DNA from 2 places in the Pseudonocardia sp. WMMC193 genome. Region 2 is predicted to be linked to the other one. Evidence: predicted binding sites of a transcription regulator. Region 2 holds the regulator's gene; the other holds the start of a gene.
What was found. The regulator LexA, encoded in region 2, represses DNA repair genes until DNA is damaged. The targets are predictions, from matches to a motif close to CGAACACGTGTTCG.
Positions count from the first base shown of each region.

Region 1 (5,353 bases), 780 kb from region 2:
TCCACGGGGCCGGTCACGAGGTCGACCTTCTCGAAGCCCGCCTGGGTGTAGTAGCCCTTCGAGTCGGCCATGTACTCGCCTGCGAACTCGATGTTCTTGATCCAGGACAGCTGGAGGGCGAGCGTGCCGTAGGCGCCGGGAGCGGCCGAGGCGGCGCCCGAGGCGGACGAGCCGCCGCTGGAGCTGCCACCGCCGCAGGCGGCGAGGGCGACCCCCGCGGCACCGACGCCCAGGCCGAGGCCTGCCAGGCGGAAGAAGCCCCGCCGGTCGTGGATCGGGCCCGAGGGGCGCTGGTTCGGCGGCGGGACGAGCAGCGTCATGTGTGCGTTCTCCTACGACGTACGGGTGGCGTCCGGGGCCGGACGGTCAGGCTCGGCATGATGTCCCCCGACGCGCCGACCCGCAGAATCTAGGAAAAGGCGGCATCAGTGCGGTTTCAGAAATGTTACGCCGGTGATGCCGAACGGTCGCGCTTCCGCATACCCCCGGCCGACGCTCACACAGCGCCAGCCGACGGGAACGGTGAGTGAGACCGCCCGTCGGCCCGGGTCACACCGCGGCCTTGCGCCGCCGCGGAGCCTTCCTGCGCGCCGCCGGTGCGGGCGTGACGAGATCGGCGAGGAACCTCCCGGTGTAGCTCTCGGGGACCGCGGCGACCTGCTCCGGGGTGCCCTGCGCGACGACCGTGCCACCGCCGGACCCGCCCTCCGGACCCATGTCGATCACCCAGTCCGAAGTCTTGATCACGTCCAGGTTGTGCTCGATGACCACGACGGTGTTGCCCTTCTCCACCAGGCCGTTGATCACCAGCAGCAGCTTGCGGATGTCCTCGAAGTGCAGGCCCGTGGTCGGCTCGTCGAGGATGTAGATCGTGCGCCCGTTGGACCGCTTCTGCAGCTCCGACGCCAGCTTGACGCGCTGCGCCTCGCCGCCGGACAACGTCGGGGCGGGCTGGCCGAGCCGCACGTAGCCGAGCCCGACGTCCACCAGGGTGGTCAGGTACCGGCTGATCGAGGTGATCGGCGCGAAGAACTCCGCGGCCTCCTCGATCGGCATGTCCAGCACGTCCGCCACGGTCTTGCCCTTGTAGTGGACCTCGAGGGTCTCCCGGTTGTAGCGGGCGCCCTTGCAGACCTCGCACGGGACGTAGACGTCCGGCAGGAAGTTCATCTCGATCTTGATCGTGCCGTCTCCGGAGCACGCCTCGCAGCGCCCGCCCTTGACGTTGAACGAGAAGCGGCCCTGCTGGTAGCCGCGGACCTTGGCCTCGGTCGTGGCCGCGAACAGAGTGCGGATCTTGTCCCAGACGCCGGTGTAGGTGGCCGGGTTGGACCGCGGGGTGCGGCCGATCGGGCTCTGGTCCACCCGCACGAGCTTGTCCAGCTGGTCGACCCCCGTGATCCGGGTGTGCCGGCCCGGCACCTGGCGGGCGCCGTTCAGCTTGTTGGCGAGCACCGTGGCCAGGATGTCGTTGATCAGCGTCGACTTGCCGGAGCCGGACACGCCGGTGATCGACACGAGGCCGCCCAGCGGGATGTCCACGTCGATCCCGCGCAGGTTGTGCTCGCGGGCCCCCACGATCGTCAGCGTGCGGGCCGGGTCCAGCGTGCGCCGCACGTCCGGCACCGGGATGCTCCGCCGCCCGGACAGGTACGCGCCGGTCAGCGACGTGTCGTGGGACTCCAGCTCCGCCACCGGCCCGGAGTGCACCACCAGGCCGCCGTGCTCGCCCGCGCCGGGCCCGATGTCCACCGCCCAGTCCGACGCCCGGATGGTGTCCTCGTCGTGCTCGACGACGATCAGCGTGTTGCCCAGCTCCTTGAGCCGGGTCAGCGTGTCGATCAGCCGCCGGTTGTCCCGCTGGTGCAGGCCGATGGACGGCTCGTCCAGCACGTAGAGCACGCCGACCAGGCCGGACCCGATCTGCGTGGCCAGCCGGATGCGCTGGGCCTCGCCGCCGGACAGGGTGCCCGCCGCGCGGTCGAGCGAGAGGTAGTCCAGCCCGACGTCCAGCAGGAAGCCGAGCCGGGCCTGCACCTCCTTGAGCACCCGGCCCGCGATCATGGACTGGCGCTCGTTGAGCTCCATGCCGTTGAGGAACACCGAGCACTCGGCGACCGACATCGCGGAGACGTCCGCGATCGACCGCTCCCCCAACGTGACGGCCAGGACCTCCGGCTTGAGCCGCGCGCCCTTGCACGCGGGGCACGGCACGTCCCGCATGTAGCCCTCGTACCGCTCCCGCTGCGACTCGGACTCGGTCTGCTCCATCCGCCGCTCGAGGAACGGGATCACGCCCTCGAAGTTGGCGTAGTAGGCGCGCTCGCGCCCGTAGCGGTTGCGGTAGCGCACGTGCACCTGGTCCTCGGACCCGTGCAGCACGGCCTTCTGCGCCTCCGCGGGCAGCATGCGCCACGGGGTGTCCATCGAGAACCCGATCGCCTTCGACAGCCCGGTGAGCAGCCTGCCGAAGTACTCCGCGGTGTGCCCGTTGTTCCAGGGCGCGACCGCCCCCTCGCCCAGCGACATCTCCGGGTCCGGCACGACGAGCTCGGGGTCGACCTCCTTCTTGATGCCGATGCCCGAGCAGGTGGGGCACGCGCCGTAGGGCGAGTTGAAGGAGAAGGTGCGGGGCTCCAGGTCGTCCAGCGTGAGCGGGTGCCCGTTCGGGCAGGCCATCCGCTCGGAGAACTTGCGCTCGCGGTGCGGGTCCGCCTCGTCCAGGTCCACGAAGTCCAGCACGACGATGCCGTCCGCGAGGCGCAGCGCCGTCTCCACCGAGTCGGTCAGCCGCTGCTTGGCGCTCGCCTTGACCGCCAGGCGGTCGACGATCACCGAGATGTCGTGCTTCTCCTGCTTCTTCAGCTTCGGCGGGTCGGAGAGCTGGTGCACGGTGCCGTCCACCAGCACGCGCGAGTAGCCCTGCGACTGCAGGCTGGTGAACAGGTCGACGAACTCGCCCTTGCGGGTGCGGACCACGGGCGCCAGCACCTGGAAGCGGCTGCCCTCCGCCATCTCCAGCACCTGGTCGACGATCTGCTGCGGGGTCTGCTTCTCGATGATCTCGCCGCAGACCGGGCAGTGCGGGACGCCCGCCCGCGCGTAGAGCAGACGGAGGTAGTCGTAGACCTCGGTGATCGTGCCGACCGTGGACCGCGGGTTGCGGTTCGTGGACTTCTGGTCGATCGAGACCGCCGGGGACAGGCCCTCGATGAAGTCGACGTCCGGCTTGTCCATCTGCCCGAGGAACTGGCGGGCGTAGGCCGAGAGCGACTCCACGTAGCGCCGCTGGCCCTCCGCGAAGATCGTGTCGAACGCCAGGCTCGACTTCCCGGACCCGGACAGACCGGTGAACACGATCATGCTGTCCCGCGGCAGGTCGAGGTCCACCCCGCGCAGGTTGTGCTCACGCGCGCCACGGACGACGAGTCGCGGAGCCTCGTACGGGGTGCGGGCGGATGCCACTTCGGGGGCCTCCTCGGAGAACGGACGGATGCGCTGTCGATGCTAAGCGGGGGCACCGACAGAAACCGTCGGGAACGGTGTCTCGACAGACGGCGTCGGCGGATGGGCCACCCCGCGCGCCGGATGCCCCGCGCCGAGGGTCGGAAACCCCGACATACGAGTCCTGCAACGCACCGGGACCCCTCCGTCTTCCACTCTCGCACGCATGTTCGACCGCGAGGTCCCCGGGGTCCGGATAGGGTGTGTCTCCCACTCCGGCGCCGCCGGGCCCGGTGATCCACGGCGCCGCCGGCAAGGCAGCCGGGCCGCCCTCATACCGGGCGTATTCGGGCGGTCCCGCAACGCCGCCGGCGGCGACGTGGGCGCCGGGAGCGGTGGCGGCGGAGTGGGAGACACGCCCTAAGGTGCCCGCGTGGACGTCCTCGACGAGTACAGCGGGCACACCGACCCCGGCGGCCCGGCCCTCCGCCGCGCGCTCGGCCCGCTCACGGTGAACAAGGTGTCGGTCGGGCCGATGGACAACAACGCCTACCTGCTGGTCTGCACGGCCACCCGCGAGGCGCTGCTCATCGACGCGGCCAACGAGCCGGAGCGGATCGCGGACCTGGTCGGCTCGGCGGACGACCGCCCCGAGCTGCGGCACCTGGTCACCACGCACCGGCACAAGGACCACTGGGAGGCGCTCGGCGCGGTCGCCGGGATGTTCCAGACCCGCCAGATCGCCCACCCGGAGGACGCGGGCGAGCTCCCGATCCCGATGGACGAGCTCGTCGGCCAGGGGGACGTCGTCGAGTTCGGCGAGATCCAGCTGGAGGTCATCCACCTCCGCGGCCACACGCCCGGGTCGATCGCGCTGCTCTACCGCGGTCCGGACCGCCCGCACCTGTTCACCGGAGACTCGCTGTTCCCCGGCGGACACGGCCGCACCCAGACCGTGGCTGACCACGTCCAGCTGATGGACGACCTGGAGTCCCGCGTGTTCGCCGAGCTCCCGGACGACACGTGGTTCTACCCCGGCCACGGTGACGACTCGACCCTCGGCGAGCAGCGCCCCCACCTCGCCGAATGGCGCGAGCGCGGCTGGTGACCCGGGGGTCTCAGTCCAGGTCGACGGCCTGGGCGGGGACGACCGGCTCGAGGTCCGTGGGCGGGGTCCAGCCCTCGCCCACGGCGGCCTGCTCCGCGACGCGGCGGCGCTGCCGCTCGCTGGGCCGCTCCGGGCCCCCGGAGGGCGCGACGGCGGCGTTCACGGTGGGCAGGGCGCGCAGGCGCGGGGACAGCGCCGCCCCGCGGGTCGGACGCGGCACCGGGTGGCGCGTCGACCGCGTGGCGGGCAGCAGGACACCCCCTGGTCTCATGACGTCGAGGGTACGGCTCAGGCGCCGAACAGGCGAGGAAGTTCCGTGCTCAGCCGCAGGTAGGAGACCACGCCCCAGGCCACGAGCAGGATGAACAGCAGGCTCGCGACCGAGACCAGGACGTAGGTCACCGCGCGCAGCACCCGCAGTGCGGTGCCGTCGCCGACCGGCACGGCCCGTTGTCCGCGCGGCGGGGTGTGCGCGGGGCCCGACCGCGGCGCAGGCGCCCACCCCTGCCGCGCGGCCTGCTCCCCCACCGTGGCCGGGGCGCCCGCCCGCGGAAAGGGCACGGGCGGCGAGGATGGCTTCGGGACGGCCCGGAACCCGCCGCTGGTGCTCGTCGACGCCCTGTGCGTGCTCACCCGTCGCATCCCCCTACCCCGATCCGTGCGTGCGGGCATCAGTCTGGTAGGCGCAGCGACCGTTGGTTACTCCGCGGGAGCGTGTTCACCCGAACGGGTTTGCCCGCGGGCGGGCACGGCCCCGAGCGGCCCCGAGTAGCGCCGAGCGGAGCCGACCGGGGTCTGCGG
Region 1 is NZ_JAKKDO010000003.1:1,984,553-1,989,905, forward strand. It holds gene L3X23_RS10905 (ABC transporter substrate-binding protein) at 1-320, opposite strand, end outside; gene uvrA (excinuclease ABC subunit UvrA) at 550-3,465, opposite strand; gene L3X23_RS10915 (MBL fold metallo-hydrolase) at 3,878-4,552, shown strand; gene L3X23_RS10920 (hypothetical protein) at 4,563-4,823, opposite strand; gene L3X23_RS10925 (hypothetical protein) at 4,841-5,113, opposite strand.
Region 1: a site for LexA is predicted at 3,664-3,677, ahead of uvrA (excinuclease ABC subunit UvrA). Genes of this name have one in related genera too.

Region 2 (5,353 bases):
CGTCCCGGTCGTCGTGACCAAGGAGGTCACGGGGATCGCGGGGGTCTACCGGCCGGACGGCCCGCTCGCCGAGCCGGGCCCGACGCCGCTGCGCCGCGTCGGCAGCGTCGGGTTCGCGCGGTCGGAGACGCGCGGAGGCCCGATCGGGGCGCTCGGCGCGTTCACGGTGACCGGTGGGGCGGTGTCGCCCGACGGGCGCGTGGTCGCGGTGCGCACCTACACGGACGCGTGGCTCTACCGGGTGCCGCCCTCCGGTGACCTGGTGGCGGCCCTGCAGACCACGCCGCTGCAGGTCCCGCTGCCGGACGAGCCGCAGGGCGAGGCGATCGCGTTCCTGCCCGACGGGACCCTGCTGTCGGGGTCCGAGGCACGCGGGCGGGACGGCAGGCTGCGGGCCGTGCCCGGCGCGGTGGACGCCGCACTGGCCGCGGCGCCGCCCGTCCCGACCCCGCCGCCCCCGGCCGCCGCGCCGCCCGAACCGGCGCCCGAGTGGCGGCCCGCCGTGATCGGCGGAGGAGTCGCGGTGGTGGTGCTCGGCCTCGCCGCGGGCGCGCTGGCCCTGCACACCCGCCGCCGCTGACCACCGGCCGCGCCCCCGGGAGACTCGCGTGTCCGGAACGGGGGACTCGCGGGAGGATCCGCGAGTCCCCCACTCGGGACACGCGAGTCGGATGCGCCGCCCTGTGACGTGCTGGTTACAGCCTGCGCACCGGCGCCGTTCGGAGGGTCCACCCGACCTACGCTGGCCCGGTGCCGATCGTGACCGCCTACGAGGACACCCCGGGCGGCCACGACGCCCTGGTCCTCGGGGTCCAGCTGGCCCGGCTGACCGGGCTGACCGCCGTCGTCGCGACGGTGTACCCGACGGACGGGCTGGGGTACTCCGCGGTCGCCCGCGACCCCCGGTGGCGGGACAAGGCCGAGGAGGTCGCGCTCGCCCGGTTCGGCCGGGCCCGCGAGCTGATCGGCGGGGACGCCCTGCCGGAGTTCGCCCCACTCGGCCCCGGACCTGCGGCGACGGTGCTCGCCGAGTACGCGGAGGAATCCGGGGCCGCCGTCCTGGTCGTCGGGTCGACGGGCGGCGGCCTGCTCGGACGGCTCGCCCCCGGCAGCACCGTGCACCGGCTCCTGCCCGCTGCCCGCTGCCCGGTCGCGATCGCCCCCCGCGGCTACCGGCACACCGCGGCCCAGGGCATCACCGTGATCACCGTGGCGTACGACGGCACCCCGGAGGCCGACCGCGCCACGGTCCTGGCCGTCCACCTCGCCGGCCGGACGGGCGCGGCGCTGCGGTTCGCCGTCGTCGCGGCGACCGAGGCGGACGTGCCCGCCGCGACCGAGATCGCCCACAAGGGGATCGCCCAGGCGCCCACGGAGATCGACGCGCTGACCGACGTGGTCGTCAGCCGTCCCGGCCAGTCGGTCGGGGCCACCCTTGCCGACCTGTCCGAGCGGACGGACCTGCTGGTCGTGGGCTCGCGCGGCTACCCGACCATGCGCCGGATCCTGCTCGGCGGGGTGGCGGGTGTGCTGGTCCGCAGCGCCCGCTACCCCGTGATCGTGGTGCCCGCCCCCGACTGAGCCGCTCGGGTCAGAGCCTGCGCAGCACCGTGACGACGCGACCGAGGATGGTGGCCTCGTTGCCGTCGATCGGCTCGTAGGCGGGGTTGGCGGGCAGCAGCCAGATCTGGCCCGCCGTGCGCTTGAACGTCTTGACCGTCGCCTCGCCGTCGATCATCGCGGCGACGATCTCACCCTGCTCGGCCACCGGCTGCTGCCGCACGACGACCCAGTCGCCGTCCATGATCGCGGCCTCGATCATGGAGTCGCCCTTGACGTGCAGAAGGAACAGCTCGCCCTCGCCGACGATCTCCCGCGGCAGCGGGAAGACGCTCTCCACCGCCTGCTCGGCCAGGATCGGCCCACCGGCCGCGATGCTGCCCAGGACCGGCACGAACGCGGGCGCGGGGCGCTCGGTCAGCACGTCCGGCTGGTCCGAGGAGGTGCCCGCCTCCTCCTCGGGGCTGCGCACGTCCACCGCACGGGTGCGGTTGGGGTCGCGGCGCAGGTATCCCTTGCGCTCCAGGGTCCGCAGCTGGTGGTGCACCGACGACGTGGAGGTGAGGCCCACCGCGTCCCCGATCTCGCGCACGCTGGGCGGGTAGCCGAAGCGGTCGACCCAGTCCCGGATCACCGCCAGTACCTTCCGCTGCCGCGGGGTCAGCGTGGTGGGGTCCGCCGGTGGGTCCGGAAAGGCGCGCACCTGTCCGGTCTCGCCGCCGGCGCCGGACTCGTCCCGTGCCATCTCCCTGCCGCCTCCTCGTGTCCCGCTCGCTCGTGCCACCCGATCGACCCCGCTCGGCGAGAGCGGCGAGGTCGGCCCGGCCGACCCGTCAGGGGTCGCCGGGGGTCCGTCGGGTTCGGACGGTAGCCCGGATCCGGTCGTTCGCCAAACACATGTTCGAACGACACGCCGATCGTGGCGGCGCGGGAGGGGTGACGCGCCCGGCGGTCGATGGTAAGAACTCGCACGGACGTTCGAATCGAACATGCGTGCGAGTGGCGCGCGGCGGAGTGGGCTCGCGGGTGCGGGCAGGCGGGAGAGCGGCGATGGACCGGTCGGCTGGCGGGGTCGTGGAGCTCGAGGGCACGAGGGTCGGCTCGGGGGTCGGCCCAGGTCTGGTCGCGGGCGGCGGAGTGCGGCGGTCCGGGACCGGCCCGCGCCCGGTCGGCCCCCGTCCCGTGCGTCCGGCCGCGGCGGGGGAGCGGGTCGCCGTGCTGCGCCGCGGTGTCGCGGTCGGCGCCGCGGCGGGCGGTCCGGGCGGCGTCCGGCTGCTGGAGACGGAGCGGTGGCGGCGCGGTGGCCGGGGCACGTGGTCTCAGGGCGTCGCCGCGCCGGCGCGGCCGTCGTCCACCGGTGCTCCCGACCTCCGGCGGCGCGCCGTCCAGGACGTGCCGGGCAGGTCCGGGCCGGTGACGGCGCGGCGCTACGCGCTGCGCCGGGCGGTGGCCGCGGCGGTGCTCGGCCTGGCGTCGATGCTCGTCGTGGTGGGGTTGGGCCTGGTGGGGCAGGCCTCGGGCGCCGCGCACACCCGGGCGGAGGTGCCGAGCGGCGTGGCGGCCGTGGTGGTCGAGCCGGGGGAGACGGTGTGGGACCTCGCGCGCCGGGAGGTCCCGGAGGCGGACGCCGCCGCGGTGGTCGAGCGGATCGTGGCGGACAACGGTCTCGGGTCGGCCGCGGTGGGTGTGCTGCCCGCGGGCACCGTGGTGCGCGTCCCCGCCTGACCGGTCCTCCGTCGTCCATCGGGGTGAACCCGCGGGTGTGCGGCACCGGTTTTTGTCGGTGCCCGTTGCTAGACATCGCACAGGCGTTCGATCGCCGCCCCGGACATCCGGTTCGGGCCGGTCGGCGCGGGTCGGGAGGCCGTGATGGAACTCGGGAACGCGGTGCGGGCGGTCGAGCGGACCGGTCGCGGCGAGGAGGGGCGCCCGGCCTGCGCGGGCGAGCGCCGGGGGCCGTCGCGCGCCCGGTCGGAGCGCGAGCGGAGCCAGGGGTGGGGCGGGGGCGCGGGCGCACCGCACGCCTCCGGCGCCCCGGCCTCGTACCGGAGGGCGCACGCGGCGGCGGTCCCGGCCGCGGCCCCCACAGCGCCTGTGGTGCCGGCCGCTGCGGCGCTGCGGGTCCTCGGCGCGTACGCCTCGGGGGCCAGGGCCCTGCGCCGGGCGGACGGGCCCGCGGTCCTGCCCGCCTGCCGTCCCGCGCGGCGACAGTCCTCGACGATCGGGGGCCCGTGCGTCCCCACCCGCAGGCCGCGGTTGGGGCGCGGCCGTCCCGGCGGGGCGCGTCGGCTCGCGGGGGAGGTGCGGGCCGGGCTGACCGACCGCGTGCTCGCGGCGGTGGCGGTGGCTCTGGGCTCGGCGACCGTCGTGGTCGTCCTCGGTCTCCTGGCGGACCTGGCGGGCGCGCGATGAGCCGCGCCGCGGGGGTCGCCGCGCGCGCCCGGTTCGCGCGGCCCGTGCGGTGCGCCGGGAGGGGTGCGTCGCGCGACCACCGCGTTCGTCGCGGTGTGGCCGCGCCCGGCGGTGGCGGCGAGCGGGCCCCCGGTTCGGGGGCTCGACCGGGCACGGCGGGTCTCCGGTCGTCCGACCGTGCGCGCGAGCTGGTGCGAGTGAGGTCGCTGTGCGTCCGTGTGGGTGTCGCGCGGCGTGGGGTGCGCACGGTGCGTGCTGGACCGGCCGCCGGTTCGCGACACACCGCGGGCGGCGACACGCCGTCCGCGTGACACGGTCTCGTTCCCCGCATGCGACCCGCCGGTCGTCGACGCGACGAGCGGTCCCGGCGCCCGCCCGGTCTCCGGCGGGCGGTGTCGGCGCCCCGGCTCGATGGTCATGACCTGCGGGGCGTCACGGGCTGTCGCCGGCCGGGCACGGCCGCACCCGGGGCGTGGTCGCGGGCCCGGGCGTGACAGGTTCGTTCCCGATCGGGGGAAGTCCGGCGAGCGGTGCGCCACGGCATTGGCGGTACCCCCACATCTTGTGGTTACATCCGTGTCGTTCGCCTACAGCTTGGGTTTGTGAGTCGATCCGGGCCGACAAGCCGAGTACGGTGGAGAGAGGGAGGGATCCGCAATGCGATGCCCGTTCTGCCGCCACTCGGACTGCAAGGTGATCGACTCTCGCGAGGTCGAGGAGGGCGCGGCGACCCGTCGCCGCCGTTCCTGCGCGGCCTGCGGGAAGCGCTTCACGACCGTCGAGGAGGCCGTCCTCGCGGTGCTGAAGCGCAGCGGCGTCACGGAGCCGTTCAGCCGGGACAAGGTGGTCTCGGGGGTGCGCCGGGCGTGCCAGGGCAGGCCGGTCGACGAGGATGCGTTGCAACAGCTGGCGCACCGCGTCGAGGAGGCCGTCCGGGCGGGCGGTACCGCGGAGATCCCCAGTCACGAGGTGGGGCTCGCGATCCTCGGACCGCTCAAGGAGCTCGACGAGGTGGCGTACCTGCGCTTCGCGAGCGTGTACCGGTCGTTCTCGTCCATCGAGGACTTCGAGAAGGAGATCGCCGACCTGCGCACGGCTGCCGGGGAAGCAGCCGCGTCGTCGGGTCGCGCCCAGCGGGACCCACGACCCGCCGGGTGAGGACCAGGGGCCGACCCGTTCGCCGAGCGAGCACGGGCGAGCCGACCCCGTCACGCAATCCGCCCCGCCGCCCCAGCCGGCGGGACGCGGTGACGTACGGACGCGAATGAGGGAGAGCATGACGGAGACCGTCGGGGCGGAGCCCACCGAGAGCGCTGCCACCGCAGCGTCGAAGGGCTCTGCGGGGGGCAACGGACGGGGCCGCAAGTCCGCGTCGTCTGCA
Region 2 is NZ_JAKKDO010000003.1:2,768,606-2,773,958, reverse strand. It holds gene L3X23_RS14525 (hypothetical protein) at 1-580, shown strand, start outside; gene L3X23_RS14520 (universal stress protein) at 751-1,581, shown strand; gene lexA (transcriptional repressor LexA) at 1,592-2,305, opposite strand; gene L3X23_RS14510 (hypothetical protein) at 2,611-3,285, shown strand; gene L3X23_RS14505 (hypothetical protein) at 3,430-3,972, shown strand; gene nrdR (transcriptional regulator NrdR) at 4,630-5,130, shown strand; gene L3X23_RS14495 (vitamin B12-dependent ribonucleotide reductase) at 5,249-5,353, shown strand, end outside.